Regions from separate parts of the Angustibacter aerolatus genome, predicted to be linked through region 2. Evidence: riboswitches for the same ligand, from Rfam matches in the RefSeq annotation. Region 2 holds a riboswitch; each other region holds the start of a gene.
The links. Region 2 has a riboswitch for S-adenosylmethionine ahead of ACYVI6_RS07375 (bifunctional o-acetylhomoserine/o-acetylserine sulfhydrylase). Riboswitches for the same ligand answer to the same signal wherever they lie in the genome.

Region 1: it holds a riboswitch for S-adenosylmethionine, as region 2 does, so the genes downstream of both, ACYVI6_RS17700 (aminotransferase class V-fold PLP-dependent enzyme) here and ACYVI6_RS07375 (bifunctional o-acetylhomoserine/o-acetylserine sulfhydrylase) in region 2, are expected to answer to the same signal.
Region 3: it holds a riboswitch for S-adenosylmethionine, as region 2 does, so the genes downstream of both, ACYVI6_RS12525 (ABC transporter substrate-binding protein) here and ACYVI6_RS07375 (bifunctional o-acetylhomoserine/o-acetylserine sulfhydrylase) in region 2, are expected to answer to the same signal.

What each region holds. Positions count from the first base shown of each region.
Region 1 covers NZ_BAAHBM010000131.1:860-6,149, forward strand. Annotated here, with positions in the region: partial or broken gene ACYVI6_RS17690 (family 43 glycosylhydrolase) at 1-363, opposite strand, end outside; gene ACYVI6_RS17695 (glycoside hydrolase family 43 protein) at 563-1,492, shown strand; SAM riboswitch class IV at 1,570-1,681, shown strand; gene ACYVI6_RS17700 (aminotransferase class V-fold PLP-dependent enzyme) at 1,719-3,122, shown strand; gene ACYVI6_RS17705 (ribose-phosphate diphosphokinase) at 3,135-4,091, opposite strand; gene ACYVI6_RS17710 (acyltransferase family protein) at 4,199-5,290, shown strand, end outside.
Region 2 covers NZ_BAAHBM010000021.1:12,729-18,018, reverse strand. Annotated here, with positions in the region: gene ACYVI6_RS07385 (glutamate--cysteine ligase) at 1-698, shown strand, start outside; gene metX (homoserine O-acetyltransferase MetX) at 741-1,877, opposite strand; gene ACYVI6_RS07375 (bifunctional o-acetylhomoserine/o-acetylserine sulfhydrylase) at 1,877-3,193, opposite strand; SAM riboswitch class IV at 3,376-3,493, opposite strand; gene ACYVI6_RS07370 (DUF4192 family protein) at 3,550-4,893, opposite strand; gene ACYVI6_RS07365 (YkvA family protein) at 5,003-5,290, opposite strand, start outside.
Region 3 covers NZ_BAAHBM010000052.1:17,697-22,986, forward strand. Annotated here, with positions in the region: gene ACYVI6_RS12510 (YciI family protein) at 1-315, shown strand, start outside; gene ACYVI6_RS12515 (amino acid ABC transporter ATP-binding protein) at 329-1,084, opposite strand; gene ACYVI6_RS12520 (amino acid ABC transporter permease) at 1,081-1,857, opposite strand; gene ACYVI6_RS12525 (ABC transporter substrate-binding protein) at 1,934-2,785, opposite strand; SAM riboswitch class I at 3,015-3,104, opposite strand; gene ACYVI6_RS12530 (1,4-dihydroxy-2-naphthoyl-CoA synthase) at 3,201-4,124, opposite strand; gene ACYVI6_RS12535 (o-succinylbenzoate synthase) at 4,143-5,120, shown strand; gene ACYVI6_RS12540 (GNAT family N-acetyltransferase) at 5,123-5,290, shown strand, end outside.

The DNA of each region.
Region 1 (5,290 bases), on a different contig from region 2:
GGGCGCCCAGAGGCCGGCGTCCGCGGTGGCCCAGGCCGGACGGGTGGCCGCGGTGAAGGCGTCGCCGACGTGCGTCCAGCTCACGAGGTCGCGCGAGCGGGCGATCGGGATCTGGTGCGGCGTGCCCTCGCCCTCGCGCAGCGGGTCGGAGGTGCCGACGGCGTACCACCAGCCGTCCTTGCCGCGCAGCAGGGAGGGGTCGGCGAAGGTGTCGGCGAAGCCCTGCGAGACGGGGTTGCGGTAGGTGGCCGGCTGCGTCCGGTCGGCGGGCGTCGCGGCCTGCGCGGCGGGCACGGCCAGGCCCGTCGCGAGCAGGGCCGCCAGCGCCGTCCGGCGTGCTGCGGGTCGTGCGCTGCGCCTCATGGCGGCTCCTTCGTCGCCCGGTGCCGCGGACGTCGTCGTCCGCGTGCGCTGCGCCCGTACCCACCCGATCGCCGTCCATGCACCCGACTTCGGTCACGGACAGGTCACGAAGCGGGCACGCCCGGGCACCACCCGGTCGGCGCTCCTGTCGGGGCCCGCTCGGTGGGCGCCCGCGGCCGCCGGTGGCAGCATCAAGACCATGCCGACCAGCTACGCGAACCCGGTGCACGACGGCTACCTCGCCGACCCGTTCGTGCTCCGCACCGACGACGGGTACGTCGCCTTCGGCACCGGGCGCACGGTCGACGGGCGGGCCTTCGAGGTGCTGCGCTCGGACGACCTCGTGCACTGGCGCAGCGTCGGCGGGGCGCTGGAGCAGGTGCCCGGGCTGGGTACCGACTACTGGGCGCCCGAGGTCGCGCACGCCGAGGGCCGCTGGTGGATGTACTACTCGGCCGGCACCGGCGACGTCGGGCACCAGGTGCGGGTCGCGGTGGCCGACGACCCGGTCGGCCCGTACCGCGACACCGGGCACGTGCTCACCGAGGGGGAGCGCTTCGCCATCGACCCGCACCCCTTCCGCGACGCCGACGGCGACTGGTGGCTGTTCTTCGCCCGCGACGTGCTCGACACCGAGCGGGTCGGCACCATGCTCGCCGTCGCCAGGCTCGACGGCATGACCCGGCTCGCCGGCCCGACGACCGCGGTGCTCGAGCCGACCGGCGACTGGCAGCTGTACCAGCGGCAGCGCTCGATGTACGGGAAGGTCTACGACTGGCACACGCTGGAGGGGCCGTTCGTCGTGCACCGCGGCGGCCGCTACCACCTCTTCTACTCCGGCGGGTCGTGGCAGGAGCCGACGTACGGCGTCGCGCACGCTGTGGCCGACCGCCCCGACGGGCCCTGGGTCGAGACCGCGCGGGAGCCGCTGCTGCGCAGCGTGCCAGGCGTCGTCGGGCCCGGCCACAACAGCGTGGTCACCACGCCCGACGGGCTCGACGTGATGGTCTACCACGCGTGGGACGTCGAGCAGACGGCCCGCCGGATGTGCCTCGACCCGATCCGGTGGACGCCGGACGGCCCGGTCGTGGACGGCCCGTCGACGGGGCCGACGACGCTCGAGCGCTAGCCCGGCGTCTCGCAGGTCGAGAAGATGCGGCTCGAAGGGTGGACCGGCGGCGCGGGCTGCCGATACCTTCTGACGTAGGTCACGAGTGCCAGCGTTCAGCCCCGGCTTGCTGGCCGGCAACCCTCCTCCGCGGCGGGGTGCCCCGGGTGAGGACCTGGCGTCGGCGAGGTGCCGGCGCAAGCGCGGACCTGCGGCACGTGGGTCCCTGACCCGTCGTGGAGACGTCATGTCGACCATCGCCCGCCCGACCACACCCCGCACCGTCGCCCGTCCTGCTACCCGTCCCGGCGCCCCGGCGTCCGACTGGCCGGGGGCAGGGCCACTGCTGCCGGTGGTCGGCGCCGACCTGGCCGCGCCGCTCGTCGACGGTCGGACCGTGCGGCACGTGAACCTCGACCAGGCCGCGAGCGCCCAGTGCCTCGAGTCGGTGGCCGCGCGCGTCACCGCCGCGCTGCCGTACTACGCGAGCGTGCACCGCGGTGCCGGCTGGGCCTCGCAGGTGTCGACGTCGGCGCTCGAGCAGAGCCGCCGCACGATCGGCGGCTTCGTGGGCGCCCGGCCCGGCGACGTCGTCGTGCTGACCCGCAACACCACCGATGCGCTGAACCTGCTCGCGGGCTGTCTGCCGACGTGGGGCGACGTGGTGTTCCTCGACCTCGAGCACCACGCGAACCTGCTGCCCTGGCAGGCCCGACCGCACCGCGCCGTCGCCACGCAGCCGACGCTGGAGGGCACGCTCGCCGAGCTCGAGCGGGTGCTGGCCGAGCGCCCGGCCGCGCTGCTCGCCGTCACCGGCGCGTCGAACGTCACCGGCGAGGAGCTGCCCGTCGACCGCCTGGTGCGGCTCGCGCACCGGCACGGCGCCCGCGTGGTGGTCGACGCCGCCCAGCTCGCCCCGCACCGCCGGATCAGCCTCACCGAGAGCGGCGCCGACTACGTGGCGTTCAGCGGCCACAAGCTCTACGCGCCGTACGGCGCGGGCGCGCTGGTCGGCCGGCGCGACTGGCTCGACCGCGGCACACCGCACCTGGCCGGCGGCGGCGCCGTCGTGCAGGTCGACGTCGAGCAGACGCAGTGGGCGTGCGCCCCGGCGCGGCACGAGGGCGGCACCCCGAACGTGCTCGGCGCGGTGGCGCTGGCCGCCGCTTGCGAGGCGCTGGGCGCGCTGCCCGAGGCGGCGCTCGAGGTGCACGAGGCGGCGCTGCGCGAGCGGCTGGTGCACGGGCTGACCGCGCTCGACGGCGTCGAGGTGCACCGGGTCTTCGCCGACGACGCCCCCTCGATCGGCGTCGTCACCTTCACGGTCGACGGGGTCGACGCGGGGCTGGTCGCCGCGTACCTGTCGGCCGAGCACGGCATCGGCGTCCGCGACGGCCGGTTCTGCGCGCACCCGCTGCTCGCCCACCTCGGGCTCGACGCCGGGGCGGTGCGGGCCAGCGTCGGCGTCGGCTCGCGCACCGAGGACGTCGACCGGCTGGTGGCCGCCGTCGCCGAGCTGGTCGCGCACGGCCCCTCGTGGACCTACGCCCGCACCGAGGGTCGCTGGGCGCCGAGCCCCGACCCGCGCCCGCTGCCGGCCTGGGCGGGCGACAGCGCCGGCCCCGCGGGCGCGAGTCCCTGCGAGAGCTAGGGTCTGCCCGCCCTAGCCGTGGGTGGGGACGTCGGAGAACAGGCTCGACACCGACTCGCCGAGGTGGATGCGGCTGATCGCCTCGGCGAAGACCGGCGCGACCGAGCGGACCTCGAGGTGCGGCAGCCCGTAGTGCCCGGCCTGCGGCACGGTGTTGGTGGTGACCACCTCGGTGACGTCGTCGCGGGCCGAGAGCCGCTCGATGGCCGGGCCGGTGAACAGGCCGTGGGTGCACGCCAGCGAGACGGTGCGCACGTGCCGGGAGCGCAGCGCCTCGAGCAGCTCGACGACCGAGCCGCCGGTGGCGATCTCGTCGTCGAGCACGATGACGTCCTTGCCGTCGACGTCGCCGACGATCATGTCGATGACCACGCGGTCGTCGGCCAGCCGCTGCTTCGAGCCGGCGGCGACCGGCACGTCGAGCAGCCGGGCGAACGCGGTGGCCGCCTTGGCGTTGCCGAGGTCGGGGGAGACCACGACGGTGTTCGACAGGTCGCGACCGCGGTAGTGCATCGCCAGGTCGCCGATCGCCGACAGGTGGTCGACCGGCACCGAGAAGAACCCGTGCACCTGCGGGGCGTGCAGCGCCATCGTCACCACGCGGTCGGCGCCCGCCGTGGCGATGAGGTCGGCCACCAGCCGGCCGCCGATCGAGATGCGCGGCGCGTCCTTCTTGTCGCTGCGCGCGTAGGCGTAGTGCGGGATGACGGCGGTGATGCTCGCCGCCGAGGCGCCCCGGGCGGCGTCGAGCATGAGCAGCAGCTCCATCAGGTGCTCCTGCACCGGCGGCACGAGCGGCTGCACGATGAACACGTCGCGCTGGCGGCAGTTGGCCCGCAGCTGCACCTGCATGCAGTCGTTGCTGAAGCGCTGCAGCGTCGTGGGGGCCAGCTCGACGCCGATCTCGGCGCAGATCTCGGCGGCCAGCTCGGTGTGCGCGCTGCCGCTGAAGACGACGATCTCGCTCATGGGGGCGGGGCTCCGTGGGGTGGTGGGCTGCGCGCGCCCGGGCGAGCCGCCCGGCCCGGGGAGTCTACGGCGGGCGGGTGCGGGGGCGGCCTGCCACCCTGGAGGTGATGCGCCACACCACCGCCGAGCCGGCCGGCCGACCGCCGTCCATCGCGGCGCTGACCGGGTTGCGTGCCGTGGCGGCGGTCTGGGTGGTGCTGTTCCACTACCGGGCGGACGTCGAGCGGCTGGTGCCGCCGGCGCGTCACCTCGACCCGCTGCTGGCGTCGGGCTACCTCGGCGTGGACGTGTTCTTCGTGCTGTCCGGCTTCGTGCTGGCCTACAACTACGGCCACCGGCTCGACCGCTGGCGCCCGCGCGAGGCCCGCGACTTCGTGCAGAACCGGGTGGCCAGAGTGTGGCCGGTGCAGGTGGTGACGCTGCACGCCGACCTGCTCTACGCCGCGGCGGTCGGGGCGCTCGGCGTCTCGGCGGACGGGCACCGGCGCACCCCGGCGGCGTACGTCGAGAACCTCACCATGACGCACCTGTGGTTCAGCGACCGGCCGAGCTTCAACGCCCCGGCCTGGTCGATCAGCGCCGAGTGGCTGGTCTACCTGCTCTGCCCGCTGCTGCTGCTCGGGTTCGCCCGCGTGCGCCGGGCCGGCACGGCGCTGGCCGGCGCGGCCGGGCTGTACGCGGTGATGCTGCTGGTCTTCGCGCTGTTCGCGCTGCCCAACGGCAACGTGCCGCACGCCGGGCTGCTGCGGGTGGTGGTCGAGTTCGTGGCCGGCGTGCTGCTCGTGCGGGTGCACCAGCAGGCGCCGCGCGGCATCGGCCGGGCGGCGCTGCCGGTGGCGGTCGCACTGGTGCTCGTCGTGCTGCTCGTGCCGCGCTCGCACGGCGGCGGGTACTGGCTGGCACCGGCCTTCGCGCTGCTGGTGCTGCTGCTGGCCGCCGGCACCGGGCCGCTCGCGGCGGTGCTCTCGACCCGCTGGTCGGTGCTGTGGGGCGAGGCGTCGTACTGCCTCTACATGACCCACGTGCTGGTGCAGCCGCTGCTGCGCTCGGTCGTGCACCCGCTGGCCGACGGCCGGGGCAGCGCCGCGGGCGCGCTGGTGCTGGTGCTCGACGCGCTGGTGCTGGGGGCGGTCGCGCTGCTGCTGCGCCGCGCCGTCGAGGTGCCGGCGCGGGGGCTGCTGCGGGCCCGCACGCGTCAC
Region 2 (5,290 bases):
CGGACGCCGCACCGGACGGCCTGGCACCGGCCCGATCGACTGCGTCCGCAGGCACGTCGGACGGGGCTGCGCAGCGCGCCGTGGACGGGCACCGCATCACCGAGGCGGGCGCACCCGAGGCCCCTCGCGTCCCGCCGACCGACGCACCGGGGTCGTCGGACGCCGCGCGCGAGGACCGGGCCGCAGGCCGCGCGGGCGACGGCAACGGGTGGGTCGACTGCGCCTGCGGTCACCGGCACTGGGGGCTGCACGGCGCGGCCGGCCTGCTCGTGGCGCGACCGGCCGACGGCGAGCCGGAGGTGCTCCTGCAGCTGCGCGCCGTCTGGACGCACCAGGGCGGCACCTGGGGGCTGCCCGGCGGCGCGCGCGACAGCATCGAGACGACCGGTCAGGCCGCACGGCGCGAGGCGTCGGAGGAGGTCGGCCTCGACCCACGGGGCCTGACCGACCTCGGCTCGGTCGTCGTCGACCACGGCTCCTGGTCGTACACGACCGTGCTGGTCGCGGCCCCCGCCGGGACGTCGGCGACGCCCACCAGCCCGGAGACCGACGCGGCGGTGTGGACCCCGCTGTCGGAGGTCGCCGCACGCCCCCTGCACCCGGGGCTGGCCGAGACCTGGCCCGGGCTGCGCGCCCGGCTCGAGGCCGCCGACCTCCGGGCACCGGCCGGCGGGGTCGACTCCGACCGCTCGCGCTGACAGCCCGCGGCCGGTCTCGGGTGACCTGACCTCTCGGGTCGCCTACGCCTGGTGCCGCACGGCCTGCCGGCCGAGCACCTCGCGGGCGAGGGCACCCACCTGGTGCGTCTCGATGAGGAACCCGTCGTGCCCGTAGTCGGAGTGCACGGTGCGCACGGCGGGCGCACCCGGGAGGGCGGCGGAGAGCCGCTGCGACAACCGCGGCGGGTACAACCGGTCGCTGTCGACGGCCGCCACCACCACGTCGGCGCGCACCCTCGCGAGGGCGGCGTCCAGCCCGCCGCGGCCACGGCCCACGTCGTGCGAGCTCATGGCCTCCGTGAGCACCAGGTACGAACCCGGGTCGAACCGGCGGGCCAGCTTGCCGGCGTGGTGGTCGAGGTAGCTCTCGACCGCGTAGCGGCCACCGCCGCCGAGCGGCTGCTCGTCGCCCTGGGCCCGGCGGCCGAATCGGGCGTCGAGCTCGTCGGCGCTGCGGTAGGTGGCGTGCGCGATGCGACGGGCGATGCCCAGCCCGGTGACGGGACCGGGGCCGTCCTGGTCGTGGTAGTCGCCGCCCTGCCAGGCGGGGTCGGCGCGGATGGCCGCCACCTGCGGCGCGCACCAGGCGATCTGGTCGGCGCTCGCCGCCGCCGTCGACGCCAGCACGAGGGCGCTGGCGACGCGGTCGGGATGGGTGACGGCCCACTCGACCACCCGCATGCCGCCCATCGAGCCGCCGACGACGCTCGCCCACGTGCCGATGCCCAGGGCGTCGGCCAGGCGCACCTCCGCCTCGACCTGGTCGCGCACCGTCAGGAACGGGAAGCGCGAGCCCCAGGCCCGGCCGTCGGGCGCGACGGACGACGGACCCGTGGTGCCCTGGCAGCCACCGAGCACGTTCGGCGCCACCACGAACCAGCGGTCGGTGTCGAGCGCGCGGCCCGGGCCGACGAGCCCGTCCCACCACCCGGGCGTCGGGTGGCCGTCCCCGGCCGGTCCGGCCACGTGGCTGTCACCGGTGAGCGCGTGCAGCACCAGCACGGCGTTGTCGACCGCCGCGTTCAGCGTGCCCCACGTCTCGTAGGCGACCGTGACGTCGGGCAGCGCGCCCCTGGCCTCGAGGGTGATCGTGCCGACCTCGGCGAACCGGCGGTGCCCCACGGGGTCGCCGGGTCGCCAGTGGCCGGTCACGGTCATCAGGAGCCCTTGGCGGCCCGGAAGCCGGCCTCGAGGTCGGCGAGGATGTCGTCGAGGTGCTCCAACCCCACGGCCAGCCGCACCAGGCCGGGGGTGACCCCGCTCGCGGCCTGCTCCTCGGGCGAGAGCTGGCTGTGGGTCGTCGACGCCGGGTGGATCACCAGGCTGCGCACGTCGCCGATGTTCGCGACGTGGCTGTGCAGCTCGAGCGCCTCCACGAAGCGCTGCCCGGCCTCGAGACCGCCGACGATCTCGAAGGCCAGCACCGCGCCCGCACCGCGCGGCGCGTACTTGCGCGCGTTCTCGCGCCACGGGCTGCTCTCGAGGCCGGCGTACGCGACCCGCTCGACCTCGTCGCGACCCTCGAGCCAGGTGGCGACGGCCTCGGCGTTGGCGACGTGCCGCTCGATGCGCAGGCTGAGCGTCTCGATCCCCTGCGAGAGCAGGAAGCTGTTGAACGGCGAGATCGACGGTCCGAGGTCGCGCAGCAGCTGCACGCGCGCCTTGAGGATGTACGAGAGGTTCGCCCCCAGCGGGCTGCCGACGCCGAGGTCGCGGCCGTAGACGAGACCGTGGTAGCTCGGGTCGGGCTGGTTGAACCCCGGGAACCGATCCGGCTCGGCGGTGTAGTCGAAGCGACCGCCGTCGACGATCACGCCGCCGATCGCGCTGCCGTGGCCGCCGAGGTACTTGGTCGCCGAGTGCACCACGACGTCGGCGCCCCACTCGAGCGGGCGGATGAGGTACGGCGTGGCCACCGTGTTGTCGACGATCAACGGCACGCCGGCGTCGTGCGCGACACCGGAGACGCCCTCGATGTCGAGCACGTCCTGCTTGGGGTTCGAGATGGTCTCGGCGAAGAAGGCCTTGGTGTTCGGCCGCACCGCGGCACGCCACGACTCGAGGTCGTCGGGGTCGTCGACGAAGGTGACCTGCACGCCCAGCTTGGGGAACGTGTAGTGCAGCAGGTTGTACGTGCCGCCGTAGAGGCTGGGGCTGGCCACCACGTGGTCACCGGCCTCCGCGACGTTCAGCAGCGCCAGCGTCTCGGCCGACTGACCGCTGGCGACCAGCAGGGCCCCCACGCCGCCCTCGAGGTTCGCCACGCGCTGCTCCACGACGTCGGTCGTGGGGTTCATCAGGCGCGTGTAGATGTTGCCGAACTCCTTGAGCCCGAACAGGTTCGCGGCGTGCTCGGCGTCCTTGAAGACGTAGGACGTCGTCTGGTAGATGGGCAGCGACCGGGCGCCGGTGGCGGCGTCCGGCTGCTGACCGGCGTGGATCTGTCGCGTCTCGAAGGACCAACCGTCGGACATCTCTGCTCCTCGGTGCGTGCTGGTGGGTGCGTGCTCGTGCGTGCTGGTGGGTGCCTGCTCACGCCCCGCGGGGCGCGGCAGCGGGACGCGCCGGTCGTCCGGCCCGTCACCGGGTCCTGCGTCAGCGGTCGCGTCGACAGCTCATCGGGGGACTCCCATCTCTGGGGTCCGTCGGCACGACGGACCCGCGCTTGCCGTCCGTCACCGTGACGGAGCAGCCGGGTCATCACCCGGGGCACCCCACCGCGAGTGGAGGGTTGCCGGCCAGCGAGCCGGGGCTTGACGCTGGCGCTCATGACCTGGGCCGAAGGTACCCCAGACCACCGCCGCGGATCCACGCTCTGGACGCCGCCGTCTCACATGGTGGACCTCACGTCGACCGCCGAGGCCCACCGGGGCACCACGCCCGTCCGCAGCGCCTCGTCGACCAGGACCGCCAGCGGGTACCCGGCGTCCACCTCCAGGGCCCGCTCGCAGGCGACCGCCGCCAGCGGGCCGTCACCACGGGTCCAGTGGTGCACGGCCAGCATGGTGGCGACGGGCGCGGCGAGCGCGTCCGGCGCGAGCGTGCAGAGCCGGGTCAGCAGACCTCCGACGGCGGCGACGCCGTCCGGCGTGCCGACGAGGCGACTCGCCGGCGACTCCTCGCCCGCGCGGTCCACCGGCACCATGCGCCCGCCGAGGCGACGCAGGGCCGCTGCGGCCTCGTCCACCGCGTGGTCGGCGTCCGAGTCGTCGACGTCGTCGAGGTCGTCCACGTCTGCGTCGCCCACCGCGGCGCGCCAGCCGCTCCAGCGGTCGAGCAGGACGTCGCGCACGTCGCGGTCCCCCAGCCCGACGAGCAGCCGCCCGACGTCGGCGAGCTCGGGGGGTTCGGAGCGGTTCGCCTGCCCGACGACCATCTCGTCGAACAGCCGCACGGTCGCAGCCTGCCGCGCTGCAGCCCCGCGGCCGCGACGGGCCGCCCAGTCGTGGAGCGCATCGGCCCGGGCACGGTCGGCGGCCACCTGCACGGCTGCGGCGGTCAGCGGCGACCCGGGCCGCAGCGCGGCGAGGGCGGCCGCCCGGTCGGGAGCCGGTGCGCGGCCCTGCAGCACGAAGTGCAGCACGAGCTCGCTGTGCCGGTGGTCCGACAGGTCGTGGCGGCGGGCGGGGCGCAGGCCGTCGGCTGCGGTGTCGGCCAGTGGGTCCGTCCAGGCGGCGCCGTCGTGGACGTAGAACGTCCAGACCGGCACCGGGTGCAGCGCCGCGACGACCGCGTCGCGCTCGGCGCTGCGTGGCGGTCTGGCTCCCACTGCCCGCGGCCGGTCGTCGTGGACGACGACCACCACCGCGGCGGGGCGTGCTGCGACCACTGCCTCCGTCACCGCCGCCGCCCAGGACCGCACCCGCGTCGTCCCCGTGCCGGTCGGCGGCAGGTCGGCGCGGGCCATCAGCCCGAGCGTCGGCGCCCCGCGCGTGAGCGACAGCAGCACCACGCTGCGTCGGGGCTCGTACCCCAGCAGGTGCGGGAGGGCGGCGACCAGCTCGACCGGGTGGCGCACCGTGGCCGCCGGCACCTCGGCCGCCCGGTCGGCCGCTGTCCGACGCGGGTCCGTGGCCCCGGTCGAGGAGCGCGAATCGGTCGGGTCGGTCGGGTCGGTCGGGTCGGTCGGGTGGGCGGGGTCGGTGGTGGGTCGGTCGTCGCGTCGTCCAGGCATGCGGCGAGCGTCGACGCCGGCCGGTCACGACGCCTGCGTCCGACGACCGCTGTGGACCGTCGCCGGCGTCCACAGGCCGCGCCTGTGGACGGGCGACGGCCGTCCACCGTCAGCGCACGACCTGCCCGGGCACGACGTCGGGTCGGCCAGCCTCGGACGCGTGCCGCTCCCCACGTCGACGCCAGCGCCCGAACCGGCGGCGTCCGCTCTCGTCCTCGCCCGCGCGCTCCCACCGCAGGAAGGCGTCGGTCTCGCCCAGCAGGCGGGCAGCCAACCAGCTGAGCACGAACGCGTCGTCCCCGAGCCCCAGCAGGCCCAGCGGCACCTCGGGCACGAGGTCGATCGGCGACAGCACGTAGCCGGCGGCGAGCGCCAGCCCGATCAGCCGCGTGCCGGT
Region 3 (5,290 bases), on a different contig from region 2:
CCGGAGGAGTGGTACCGCCCCCGCGGCCCGCTCGCGATGGCCGTGGTGCGCGAGGCGGAGGCGGCCGGCGTCCACGTCTTCAGCGGTGGCCTGGAGGAGGAGGACGGCCCGGTGTACAGCGCCGACCCCACCGGCGGCGAGGTGCTGGTCACCGACGGCCCGTACGTCGAGACCAAGGAGTTCCTCGGCGGCTTCATGATCGTCGACGTGCCGGACGACGAGACCGCCAAGCACTGGGCTGCCAAGATCGCCGAGGCCTGCGGCTGGCCGCACGAGGTGCGCCGCTTCAAGGGGCGGCCGGGCGCGACGTCCTGACGTCGGCGGGTGGTCAGAGCACGCGCGAGAGGAACCGCTGCAGCCGCTCGGTGCGCGGAGCGTCGAACAGCTGCGCCGGCTCGCCGTGCTCGACCACCACGCCGCCGTCCACGAACGCCACCTGGTCGGCGACCTCGCGGGCGAAGCCCATCTCGTGCGTCACGACGAGCATCGTCATGCCGCCGCTCGCGAGGTCGGCCATGAGGGCGAGCACGCCCTTCACCAGCTCGGGGTCGAGCGCCGACGTCGCCTCGTCGAACAGCATGACGCGCGGCTCGAGGGCGAGCGCACGGGCGATGGCGACGCGCTGCTGCTGACCGCCCGAGAGCTGTGCGGGACGGCTGGAGGCCTTGTGCCGCAACCCGACCGCGTCGAGCCGCTGCAGCGCGACGTGCTCTGCGGCGTCCGGTGAGAGCCCGCGCAGGTGGCGCAGCGCGAGCGTCACGTTGTCGAGCACCGTGCGGTGCGGGAACAGGTTGAACTGCTGGAACACCATGCCGATGCGCTTGCGGTGCTCGTCGACGTCGTCCGCGAGCACGCTGCGGCCGTCGACGAGCAGGTCGCCCGAGTCGGGCTCCAGCAGGCGGTTCACGATGCGCAGCGCCGTCGACTTGCCGGAGCCGGACGGACCGACGACGCACGTGGTGGTGCCGGCCGGCACGTGCAGGCTGACGCCGCGCAGCACCTGGTTGCGACCGAAGGCCAGGTGCACGTCGTCGAGCGTCACCGACAGCGCGTCCGTCGACGTCGCGGTGGGGGAGGTGCTCATCGGGCGGCTCCGGTCGTCGGGTCGGCGGTGAGGGCTGCGTCGTCGTCCGGTGCCTCGACGCCGTCGGCGGGACGCCCCTCGCGCAGCCGCCGGTCGACCGCGTTCACGGCGTGCGTGAGCGGCACGGTGATCACGAGGTACACGAGCCCGGCGAGGACGAGCGCCGACGCGTTGCCGGTGTTGGCGGCGTAGTCCTGGCCGATGCGGAACAGCTCGCGCTGGCTGGCGAGCAGGCCGAGGAAGTAGACCAGGCTCGAGTCCTTGATGAGCGCGATGAGCTGGTTCACCCAGGCCGGCAGCACGCGACGCACGCCCTGCGGCACGATCACCAGCCGCATCGCCTGACGGTGCGAGAACCCGAGGGCGCGGCTGGCCTCGAGCTGGCCGGCCTCGACGCTCTGGATGCCCGACCGGAAGATCTCGCCCATGTACGCCGCCGCCACCAGGCCGAGCGCCAGGATGCCGAGCGGGTACGGGTTCGGGCCCCACAGCGCGAGCCCCACGGGTGCCAGGCCGACGCCGACCAGCAGGATCGTCACGGCCACCGGCAGGCCGCGGAACAGGTCGGTGTAGACGCGCGCCGGCCAGCGCAGCCAACGGGTGCGGGCCAGTCCGGCGGTCGCGAGCAGCAGACCCAGCACGGTGCCGAGCACCGCCGACGCGATCGCCAGCACGAGCGTGTTGCGGAGCCCGACCGTGAGCATGTCGGGCAGCGCCTCGCGCATGGCGTCGAGGTCGAAGAACGTCTGCCAGACGGTGCGCAGCGTCTCCATGCGGGTCTCCCTGGTGCAGTGGCCGGGCGGCCCGCGGGTGCGGACCACCCGGCCGGGTGTCGGTGCGGTGCGTCGGTCAGGACGTCGCGGTCGCGCTCGCGGTGACCGGCGGGAACTTCACGGTGCCGCTCCCGGGCTCGAAGTCGGCCGGCACCGGGCGGCCCGGGTAGTACTGCTCCTGCAGCTTCGTCCAGGTGCCGTCGGCGATGACCTCGTCGAGACCCTTGTCCAGCGCGGCCTTCAGCTTCGTGTTGCCGCGCTTCACCGCGAACGCCGTCGGGGCGGGGCTGAGCTCGGTCGCGGCGACCACGATCTTGCCCTTGCTGTCCTTCGCCGACTTCTCGCCGATCTCGGCGGGCGCGATCCACGCGTCGGACGTCTGGGTGCGCAGCTGGTTCAGCGCCGCGTTGTAGTCGGGCACGCGCACCGGGTCGAGGTTCTGCTTCGTCGCGTAGTCGTCCTGCACGGTGCCCTGGACGACGACGACGCGCTTGCCCTGCAGCTGGTCGAAGCCCTTCACCGTCGAGCCGGCGGGCACGTCCAGACCGAAGTAGCCGAAGTCGTAGCCGTTGCCGAAGTCCACGGTCTTCTTGCGGGCCTCGGTGATGGTGATCGACGAGCTGCCGACGTCGAAGCGGCCCGCGTTCACCTGCGCCAGCAGCGCCGAGAAGTCGGTGCCGGCGAACTGCACCTTGAGCCCGACCTTCGCCGCGACCGCGGTCAGCAGGTCGTTGTCGAAGCCAGTGAACTTGCCGTCCTTCAAGTACACGTTCGGCGGCGCGTCGGTCAGCGTGCCGACGCGCAGGGTGCCGGGCTGCTGCAGGTCGTACGGGTTGCTCGCGGCCTTCGACGCCGAGGAGCCACCGCCGCAGGCGGCGAGCAGCACCGCGAGGGAGGCGGCGGTGACGGCGGGCACGAGACGGGACAAGCGCACAGGGATCTCCAGATGTGGTGTGGCAGAACGCTCTTGGCGTCCACGGGGGTTCGTCGCGGCGGGCCCGAGGCGCGCCGCAGCAGCCCCGACGCGTCAGCGCGCCGAGGCCGAGGGGGTGGTGGGTGCGGTCAGGCTCGACGGAGCCGACAGAGCATGCCGCTGGTGCGGCAGAGGTCGACGTGCCGGCGCGAGCACAGGGTGGAGCGGGGCGTCACGGGGTGGTCCTCCATCGGTCCTGGCGGTAGCACCTCACCCCGAGGGGCGGTTGCTGCGACGTCGACGAGCCAGGTCTCTCGGTCGCTCTGGATGGGCAGGTCGATCGTCGCACCCGCTCGCGCCGTCCGCCAAATCGAGACCGGGCGCCCCGGTGTGTCCCTCGACACACCCGTTGTCCTGCAAGCGTTCTGGGTCAGAAGTACCAGGGGAAGGGCGTCCAGTCGGGGTCGCGCTTCTGCAGGAAGGCGTCGCGGCCCTCGACGGCCTCGTCGGTCATGTAGGCGAGGCGGGTGGCCTCGCCGGCGAAGACCTGCTGACCCATGAGGCCGTCGTCCACCAGGTTGAAGGCGTACTTCAGCATGCGCTGCGCGGTGGGGCTCTTGCCGTTGATCTCGCGGGCCCACTGCAGCGCGGTGGCCTCGAGCTCGGCGTGGTCGGCGACCTCGTTGACGGCGCCCATGCGCTGCATGGTCTCGGCGTCGTAGGTGCGGCCCAGGAAGAAGATCTCGCGCGCGGCCTTCTGGCCGACCATGCGCGCCAGGTAGGCCGAGCCGTAGCCGGCGTCGAACGAGCCGACGTCGGCGTCGGTCTGCTTGAAGCGGGCGTGCTCGCGGCTGGCGATCGTGAGGTCGCAGACGACGTGCAGGCTGTGGCCGCCGCCGGCCGCCCACCCGTTGACGACGGCGATGACCACCTTGGGCATCGTGCGGATGAGCCGCTGCACCTCGAGCACGTGCAGGCGCCCGCCGGCCGCCTTCACCCGGGCCTCGTCGACCGTCTCGGCGGTCTCGCCGTCCGCGTACTGGTAGCCGCTGCGGCCGCGGATGCGCTGGTCGCCGCCGGAGCAGAAGGCGCGGCCGCCGTCCTTGGGGCTCGGGCCGTTGCCGGTGAGCAGCACGCACCCGACGTCGGGTGTCATGCGGGCGTGGTCGAGCGCGCGGTACAGCTCGTCGACGGTGTGCGGCCGGAAGGCGTTGCGCACCTCCGGCCGGTCGAACGCGATGCGCACGGCACCGGTGTCGACGGCGCGGTGGTAGGTGACGTCGGTGAACTCGAAGCCGGCGACCGGCGTCCACGCGGACGGGTCGAAGGTCTCGCTGACGGGCTCGTTGCGCACGTCGGCGAGGATAGGCGCGTGCAGCCCGACCTGGAGACGCTGGTGCGGACGGCGCGCGTCGTGAGCCTGCCGATGCGCGTGCGGTTCCGCGGCATCACCACGCGCGAGGCGCTGCTGCTGCGCGGCCCGGCCGGCTGGGGCGAGTTCTCGCCGTTCGTCGAGTACGACGACGTCGAGGCGGCGCGCTGGCTGCGGTCGGCCCTCGCGTCGGCCACCGCCCCGGTGCCGCGGGCGGTGCGCGACCACGTGCCGGTCAACGCCACCGTGCCGGCCGTCGGCCCGGCCGACGTCGAGGGCGTGCTGGCCCGGTTCGACGGGTGCACCACGGCGAAGGTGAAGGTCGCCGAGCCCGGCCAGTCGCTCGACGACGACGTGGCGCGCGTCGGCGAGGTGCGGCGGCTGCTGGGCGCCGGGGGCCGCGTGCGCGTCGACGCGAACGGCGGCTGGTCGGTGGACGACGCGCGGCGGGCGCTGGCCCGGCTGGCGCGGCACGACCTGGAGTACGCCGAGCAGCCGTGCGCCACCCTCGAGGAGCTGGGCGAGCTGCGGCTGCTGCTGGCGGCCGACGGCACCGACGTGCTGGTGGCCGCCGACGAGAGCATCCGCAAGGCCGAGGACCCGCTGCGGGTCGCGGCCGCGGGCAGCGCCGACGTCGTGGTGGTCAAGGTGGCGCCGCTCGGCGGGGTGCCGGCCGCGCTGGAGGTCGCCGCGGCGTGCGGGCTGCCCGTGGTGGTGTCCTCGGCGCTCGACACGTCGGTGGGCATCGCGGCCGGCGTCGCCCTGGCCGCCGCGCTGCCCAGCCTGCCGTTCGCGTGCGGCCTCGGCACCGTCGGCCTGTTCGAGCACGACGTCACCTCGACCCCGCTGCGCCCCCGCGGCGGCTCGCTGCCGGCCGCCGCCACGGTCGACCCGGATCGCCTCGACGAGGTCGCCGCTCCGCCCGACCGTCGCGACTGGTGGCTCGACCGGCTGGCGCGCTGCTGGGCCCTGCTGTGACCGTGCTGGTGCGGCCGGCGCGGCCCGGTGACGCCGCGGGCGTGCAGGTGCTGGCGGCCGCCACCGCGACGAGCTTCGAGCCGGACGCCGCCGCGTTCGACCGCGCGTGGCCGGCGCTGCTGGCCGACCGGGCGGCGCTGCTGCTGGTGGCCGACCAGGACGGGGACGTC